DNA from 2 places in the Bradyrhizobium sp. OAE829 genome. Region 2 is predicted to be linked to the other one. Evidence: riboswitches for the same ligand, from Rfam matches in the RefSeq annotation. Region 2 holds a riboswitch; the other holds the start of a gene.
What was found. A riboswitch is a leader RNA that binds a small molecule or an ion and turns the genes downstream of it on or off. The one in region 2 is predicted to bind cobalamin.
Positions count from the first base shown of each region.

Region 1: linked by a shared signal. The riboswitch ahead of ABIE49_RS18500 (TonB-dependent receptor) and the one ahead of metE (5-methyltetrahydropteroyltriglutamate--homocysteine S-methyltransferase) in region 2 are both predicted to bind cobalamin.

Region 1 covers NZ_JBEPOE010000001.1:3,767,595-3,771,433, reverse strand. The annotation lists gene ABIE49_RS18500 (TonB-dependent receptor) at 1-1,835, opposite strand, end outside; cobalamin riboswitch at 1,950-2,149, opposite strand; gene ABIE49_RS18495 (FecCD family ABC transporter permease) at 2,284-3,327, shown strand; gene ABIE49_RS18490 (ABC transporter ATP-binding protein) at 3,324-3,839, shown strand, end outside.
Region 2 covers NZ_JBEPOE010000001.1:5,504,326-5,508,164, forward strand. The annotation lists gene metE (5-methyltetrahydropteroyltriglutamate--homocysteine S-methyltransferase) at 1-1,648, opposite strand, end outside; cobalamin riboswitch at 1,757-1,957, opposite strand; gene prpB (methylisocitrate lyase) at 1,954-2,910, opposite strand; gene prpC (bifunctional 2-methylcitrate synthase/citrate synthase) at 2,921-3,839, opposite strand, start outside.

The DNA of each region.
Region 1 (3,839 bases), 1.7 Mb from region 2:
CGGGTCGGATCGAGGTTGACGTTAAAGAACAGTGCCGGGTTGAAATGGATCTCGTTCTCGAGGTCCATGTTGTAGATGCTCGATTGCATCTGGAATCCGCCCGACTTGATGCGGAAGCCGCCTTCGACATCGTGCGAGGTCTGGGTTTTCAGCTGGAAGGTGCCGGGAATTGGGGTGAAGAAGACAGGATCGAAGGAGGGTCCGGAGGACAATCTCTCGTCGACGTTCGGCGTGCGGAACGCGCGGGCGGCCCGGCCGAATACCGAGACGATATTGTTGAAGCGATGTTCGAGGCCGACATGCAGCGCGTGCTGGACTTCGCTGCTATCCAGCGGAAGGTTCTGAGCGCCGCACGTAAAGAACAGGGCGCAGTTCGGCGGATCGTTAAGACGGTCCCGCGCACTCAGGCTGGTGTTCTGGATTCGCGCGCCGTACGAGAAATCCGTTGTCGGCAACAGCCCAAGGGTTTGCTGCCAATAGCCGGCAATCGTTCGCTGCGACAGATCATAAGTATGGATCGGCGGCGTGCCCTTAAATTCCGGCCGCTCCTGGTGGAACGTCGCATCGTAATAATCGATGCCCGTCAGGATCGAAGAGGGTAGCCCGAAGATTACGTTCTTGACGCTCAATCGAGGCGTCAGGGACCATGTCTGCAGATGGCTGTCGACGTAACTGTTGGCGAAGGGATTGAAGAACGCGCCTTGTTGCTTTTTATCCCGCACACCGCCATCGATGATGAGATCGACGCCGTTCCACAGGGTTTTGGTGAAGCCGGCGGTGGCGCTGGCGCCCTGCTGGTTGCCGTAGTCGAGCGGCGTGGCGGCGCCGCGGCGGTTGGTGACGAGCTCGTTGAGACCAATGGATGGATCGACCAGCCGGCCGCCCGGTAAGCCGAGCTTCTGATCGTCGCCGGTAACGGTTACGAAGGCGGTGAGGCCGGGCGTGGTGTAGTTGAGGTTGCCGACCCCCTTGCGCTGGTCGAGCGCATTGTTGACGCGGTAGCCGTCGGACTTGATGCCGTTACCGTAGAACGATGTCGACCACGGACCAAAATTGGTCGCGGCCGAGACCGAGGCCATGCGCTGATTGAAGGACCCGACGCCGGCTTCGCCGCGGATCGCGACCGGCGGGCCGCCGACGCCGTTTTTAAGCACGATGTTGATGACGCCGCCGACGGCATTGTCGCCGTACAGCACCGCGCCGCTGTTGCCGCGGGTGATTTCGATGCGCTCGATCGAATCGCGCGGAATGGTCGAAAAATCGACGCCGGCCATGTCGATGTCGTTGAGCCTTCGGCCGTTGATCAGCACCAGGGTATTGGAGGTCGCAAACGCACCGAATCCGCGCAGATCGACGCTGGTCTTCGCGCCGTTGACGCCGCCAAACAGGCTGGTCAGTTGCACGCCCGGTGTTTGCGCGATGATTTCCTGCAAGGTCTGCGCGGGTGAATGCGCGATTTCCTCAGCCGTGATGACGGTCGCCGATGTTCCGACGATGCCGGCGAATTGCCGGACCGGCGCTCCACCGCCGCCCAGGCCATCGCCTTGCGACGCGACGTTGGAGCCGGTCCCCGGCGCAGGGTTCCGATTGCTTGACGGCCTCGGGTTCGGCGCGACGACGCGGCGCGTACCCGAGCCTTGATCGGTAGCAGGCTTGGCGCGGGTCCGGTTCTGGTCGCCGGGCGGGTTGACCTCGATCGCCGGCAATTGATCGGCGGCCGCGGCGGTCTGCTGGGCCTGCGCGCCGGAAATGCCGAGCGCCATGATCGGCGCCAGAAAGCTGGATGCCAGCAAAAGATGGCGGCGCCGCTTGGCGACTGGGGTGGTGGAAGACATGGTTCAGGCCTCGGTATGACGTCAGTGGCACGTCACAGCGAACCAAGTCCCACCATCGTGCTGCAAACAGCTCTGGTGAAACTAATGCCTGTACTCCCCGACCGACATCTTCGCGTGTGACCACGGCTGACGGCAGGTCTCCTGGCTTGCGGGTCGTTACCTTTCGTCGCCTTCCCAGGACCGAGAATCCCAGTGGCGTAGGACGAAAGATTCACCGCTTACAGTTGCGGGGGCAGCCGCGGAATTGGGGGACTGTCCCCGCACCGCATTCCCTTTTGATCCCCAAAACGGGAACCGTCGAAAATTATGGTAGAAGTTTGTCAAAGATAGAGTCAATCCCATCAGGCGCCGCCTGCGGTCCTCACTGGACGAGTGCGTCTTTTATGTCGCATGAGCAGTACCGTTCGAACGCGTAGTGCGGTACGGGCTGACCGTCCGGGGACGATCGATGAGTGTTGAGACCATCATTGCTGCAAACGAGGAGGCCGCGCGGCGCCGGATTGGCGTGACGGCCGCGCTTGCCGGCCTCGTCGGGCTGCTCGTGCTGATCTCGCTCGGCATCGGGCCGGTGCGGCTGTCGCCGCTGGCGGTGATGGAAGCTCTGCTCGGCGGTGGCAGTGATGTGTCGCAGGTGATCGTGCGGGAAATCCGCCTGCCGCGGACCATTTTGGCGCTGGCGATCGGCGCCATCCTGGGAATGTCAGGCGCGTCGCTGCAGGGCCTGCTGCGCAATCCGCTGGCCTCGCCCTCGCTGTTCGGCGCGCCGCAATCGGCGGCCTTCGGCGCCGTGCTGGTGATCGCGCTGGGGTGGGCCGATGTGCGCTCCTATGCGCTGCCTGTCGTGGCGATCATGGCCGCTTTCGGATCGGTGTTCGTGCTCTTGACGATCGCCGGCCGCAATGCCGGGCTGCTGATCCTGATCCTGGCGGGTCTTGCGATTTCGAGTCTGGCGGGAGCGGCGACGGCGCTGGTGATGAACCTCTCCAGCAATCCCTTCGTGGTGCTGGAGATCGCGTTCTGGCTGCTCGGCTCGCTGGAGGATCGCAGTTTTCAGCACGTGATGCTGGCGCTGCCGTTCATCATCGCCGGTGGCATCATCCTGTTCAGCCAGCGCCATTCCTTTCGCGCGCTCAGCCTCGGTGAGGAAACCGCGCAGAGCCTCGGCGTCGATGTCGGGCGCCTGCGGCTGATCGTGATCGCCGGCGTGGCGCTCGGGGTCGGCGGCGCGGTGGCGGTCACCGGCACCATCGGCTTCATCGGCCTCGTCGCGCCGCACCTGATGCGGCCCCTGATCGGCCACGATCCGGCGCGGCTGCTGGTGCCGAGTGCGCTGGCAGGCTCGGCGCTGCTGCTCGCCGCCGACATCGCGGTGCGGATCATTCCCTCGACCAGCGACATCAAGGTCGGTGTGCTGACCTCGATCATCGGCGTGCCGTTCTTCCTCTATCTGATCGCGCGCGAACGCCGCGCGCTCGGGGGAGGCGTCGCATGAGCGAAGCCGCACTTCTCACCGCCCGCGGCGTGAACGTGACATTGGCTGGTCGCCATGTGCTCAGCGATGTCTCGCTGTCGCTGACCACGGGTCATCTGGTCGCTCTGGTCGGGCCGAACGGCGCCGGCAAAACCACGCTGCTGCGCGCGCTGTCGGGGCTGCTGCCGTCCCGCGGCGACATCCATATCGGCGGCGATGCGCTGACTGGTCTGCCGCTGCGCGAGCGCGCAAAACGCTTTGCCTATCTGCCGCAAGGCCACATCGTGCACTGGCCGCTGCCGGCGCGCGACATCGTGGCGCTCGGCCGTTATCCGCATGGCGCGACCGATCCGGCGCGGCTGTCGCCAAGGGATACTGAAGCCGTATTGCGTGCGATGCAGGCGGTCGACGTGGTGGAGTTCAGCGAACGCCGCGTCACCGAACTGTCCGGCGGCGAGCGCAGCCGCGTCGCGCTGGCGCGCGTGCTCGCGGTGGAGGCGCCGGTGATCTTGGCCGACGAGCCGACCGCTTCG
Region 2 (3,839 bases):
GGACGTAACGCGAACCGTAGGACTGCACCCAGCCATGCTTGGTAAAGGTGAAGCCTGACAATTGCTCGCCGAAATACTGCACCATGTCGTTACGTTCGAACTCGCCATGCACGAGGACATCTAGTCCGATCTCTTCCTGCCAGCGAACGGCGCGCGCCGTTTCCTCCTTCAGGAATTGCTCGTACTGCGCGTCGCTCATCGCGCCTTTGCCGTGTGCCGCCCGCGCATTGCGAACCTCGGCTGTTTGGGGAAAGGAACCGATCGTTGTGGTGGGAAATGACGGCAATCCGAACCGCGATCGCTGCACGGGGGCCCGTTCGGCGAAAACGTTGTTGCGTTGCCGCATCTTTTCGTCGATTGCGGCCATGCGCTTGGCAACGCTCGCATTGTGAATCTTCGGCGATGTCTCGCGGGCGACGGCTGCCGCTTCCGACGCGGCCAGCGCGTCGGCGACCTTGTCGCGGTTGCCGGCGAGTGCCTGGCCGAGCACGGCAAGTTCCCTGATCTTCTGCACCGAGAACGCAAGCCAGCTTTTCACGTCGGCATCGAGATCGGTTTCCAGTTCGAGGTCAATCGGGACGTGGAGCAGCGAGCATGACGGCGCGATCTGGACCCGGCCGGGTCCAAGCTCGGCGATCGTCGGTTTGAGCCGTTCAAGCGTGGCGGATAGATTCGCCCGCCAGACGTTGCGTCCATCGATGGCGCCGAGCGAGATGATCAGATTTTTCGAAGCGCCGGTGATGACATTCTTCAACTGGTCCGGGGCGCGAACGAGATCGAGATGGAGCCCGGCAACGGGGAGTGCCAATGCGGTGGTCAGGTTATCGCCGATCTCGCCGAAATATGTCGTCAGCATGATCTTGAGCGAGGGGACTGCCTTTGCAAACGTCGAATAGGCGCGCTGCAGCGCCTGCCGGGCGGTATCGTTCAGATCGAGCACCAGGCAGGGTTCATCGAGCTGCACCCATTCGGCGCCTCGCTTTGCCAGCTCCTGCAGGACTTCGACATAAACCGGAAGCAACGCATCGAGCAGCGACATCGGATCAAGCGTCGGGTCCGAGCTCTTGCCGAGCTTGAGGAAGGTGACCGGACCGACCAGAACCGGTCGTGTGTGATAGCCGAGGCTCCTTGCTTCCTCATACTCCTCGATCGGTTTGCGCGAGGAAAGCTTGAACGTCTGTCCCTTTTTGAACTCCGGCACCATATAGTGGTAGTTGGTGTCGAACCATTTGGTCATTTCCTGCGCCGGGGCGCCATGCGACGATCCGTGTTCGTGATGGGCATGTCCGCAACTTGCGCCATGGCCGCCGCCCTGTGCGCCGCGTGCCATCGCGAAATAGGTGGCAAGCGAGACCTCGCCGCCTTTCCAGCCGTACACTTCCGGTATGGCGCCGACCATCACGCTGGTGTCGAGAACCTGGTCGTACATTGAGAAGTCGTTGGACGGGATGATCGTGACGCCGAGCAATTTCTGACGCGCCCAGTTTGCGGCGCGAAGCCCGAGCGCCGTCTCACGCAGCGCCTGCTCGCTGGACTTGCCGGACCAGAAACTCTCCAACGCCATTTTGAGCTCGCGGCGCGGGCCGATGCGCGGCGTGCCGAGCGAGGCGACAGGGAGTGAAGAAGTAGAATTTGTCGAAGCAGTCATTGGCTTAACCCCAAAAGTTGGGGGCAAAGGCCGAAGTGACACGTCTGGATTCCAGGCGTCAGGAGGCGCGCGGAATCGCAACCGCACCACCGGGACACCCCGCCCGAGGACGTTTATGTTGTCGAGGCAGGTCTCCTGGCTCGCGGGTCAATGCTCCTGTCCGGTCTTCCCAAAACCTTCGCGGGTCTCAGTGACTTTGTTGGACAGCGGCTCGCCGCTTACAGTTGCGGGGGCAGCTCCGGCTTCACACCGGCTTCCCTCTTAGCTTCGGGAAAACCATCCCGAAGAACCACGACGGCTCCGGTTTATCGACAAGTGTGCATGGCAGTCAACGCATCATTTTCGCGTTGCGGCATCCCCTCGGGGAGGATGGTCCGGACGATGGAACGATCGAGTGCCTCGTATTCGTGCAACTTGATCGTGTCATAAAGCTCAGCGCGGGTCTGCATCCACTCGATCATGTTGTGCGTTCCGCCGTCGCGCGCGATCGCGGCATAGAGTTGTTCTTGCGCCTTGTTGGCGACGCGCAGCGATGACACCGGCCAGATCACCATCGCATAGCCCATCTGCTCGAATTCGAGCGCGGTAAAAAATGGCGTCTTGCCGAACTCAGTCATATTCGCAAGCAGCGGCACGCCGGGCATACGCTTGGCGAAGGCGCGAAACATCTCGGCGGTGTTGAGCGCTTCGGGGAATATCGCGTCGGCTCCGGCCTCCATGTACAATTTAGCGCGGGCAACCGCACCGTCCAGGCCTTCGCTGGAAACCGCATCCGTGCGCGCGATCACGACAAGATCGCGGCGCGCCTTCGCGGCGGCGGCAACCTTGGCGGCCATGTCATGGGCATCGGCCAGCTTCTTGTCGTTGAGATGGCCGCATTTCTTGGGCAGCAATTGATCCTCGATATGAACAGCACCGGCGCCGGCTTCCTCGAACACGCGCACCATGTGCATGACGTTGAGCGCCTCGCCATAACCGGTGTCGCCGTCAACCAGCAGCGGCAGTCCGGCTGCGCGGGCGACCTGGCGGATGAAGAACGCGACCTCGTCGACGGTGATGATGCCAAGGTCGGGCAAGCCCATCGACGCCGTCATCGCGGCGCCCGACAGATAGAGGGCTTCAAAGCCTGCGGCCCTGGCCTGCAGCGCCGACATGCCGTTATGGGTGCCCGGCAGCCTCAGGATGCCGGGGCGCTGCAGCAGCGCGCGAAAACGGCGGCCTGCGGTCTGATGCGGAAGATCAGATGCAACGAGATAGGGCATCCATGTCTCCTTATGCGGCGCGCACGGACGAAGGCGGCAGGTCGCGCGCCTCCAGCGGGACGAAGGCGCGGTTGTCAGGGCCGACATAATTGGCTGCGGGGCGGATGATCTTGCTGTCGATCCGTTGTTCGATCACATGCGCCGCCCAGCCCGAGGTGCGCGAAATCACGAACAAAGGCGTGAACATTGCGGTCGGCACGCCCATCGCGTGGTAGGAAACTGCGCTGAACCAGTCGAGGTTGGCGAACATCCGCTTGGTCTCGGACATGACAGCCTCGATGCGGTCGGCGATCTCATACATGCGCGTACTGCCGCCCTCGGCGCTGAGCTGACGGGCGACCTGCTTGATCACCTTGTTGCGGGGATCGGCGATCGTATAGACGGGATGACCGAAGCCGATCACGACTTCCCTGGCCGCGATCCGGCGGCGGATGTCAGCCTCGGCCTCGTCGGGATCGGCGTAACGTTTCTGTACCTCGAACGCGACCTCATTGGCGCCGCCATGTTTCGGCCCGCGTAGCGCGCCGACGGCGCCGGTGATCGCCGAATAGATGTCGGCGCCGGTGCCTGCGATCGAGCGCGCGGTGAAGGTCGAGGCGTTGAATTCGTGCTCGGCATAGAGGTTGAGCGACGTATGCATTGCGCGCTCGTGCGAGGCGGACGGCGGTTTGCCGTGCAGCAGATGCAGGAAATGCGCACCGATCGAGCCGTCGTCGGTTTCGACCTCGATGCGGCGGCCATGATGGGCGTAATGGTGCCAATAGAGCAGCATCGATCCGAGCGAGGCCATCAGGCGGTCGGCGATATCGCGGGCGCCGGGCGGGTTGTGGTCATGGCTTTCGGGGAGCACGCAGCCGAGCGCGGAGACACCGGAGCGCATCACGTCCATCGGATGCGCCGCCGCCGGCAATTGTTCCAGCGTGTTCAGT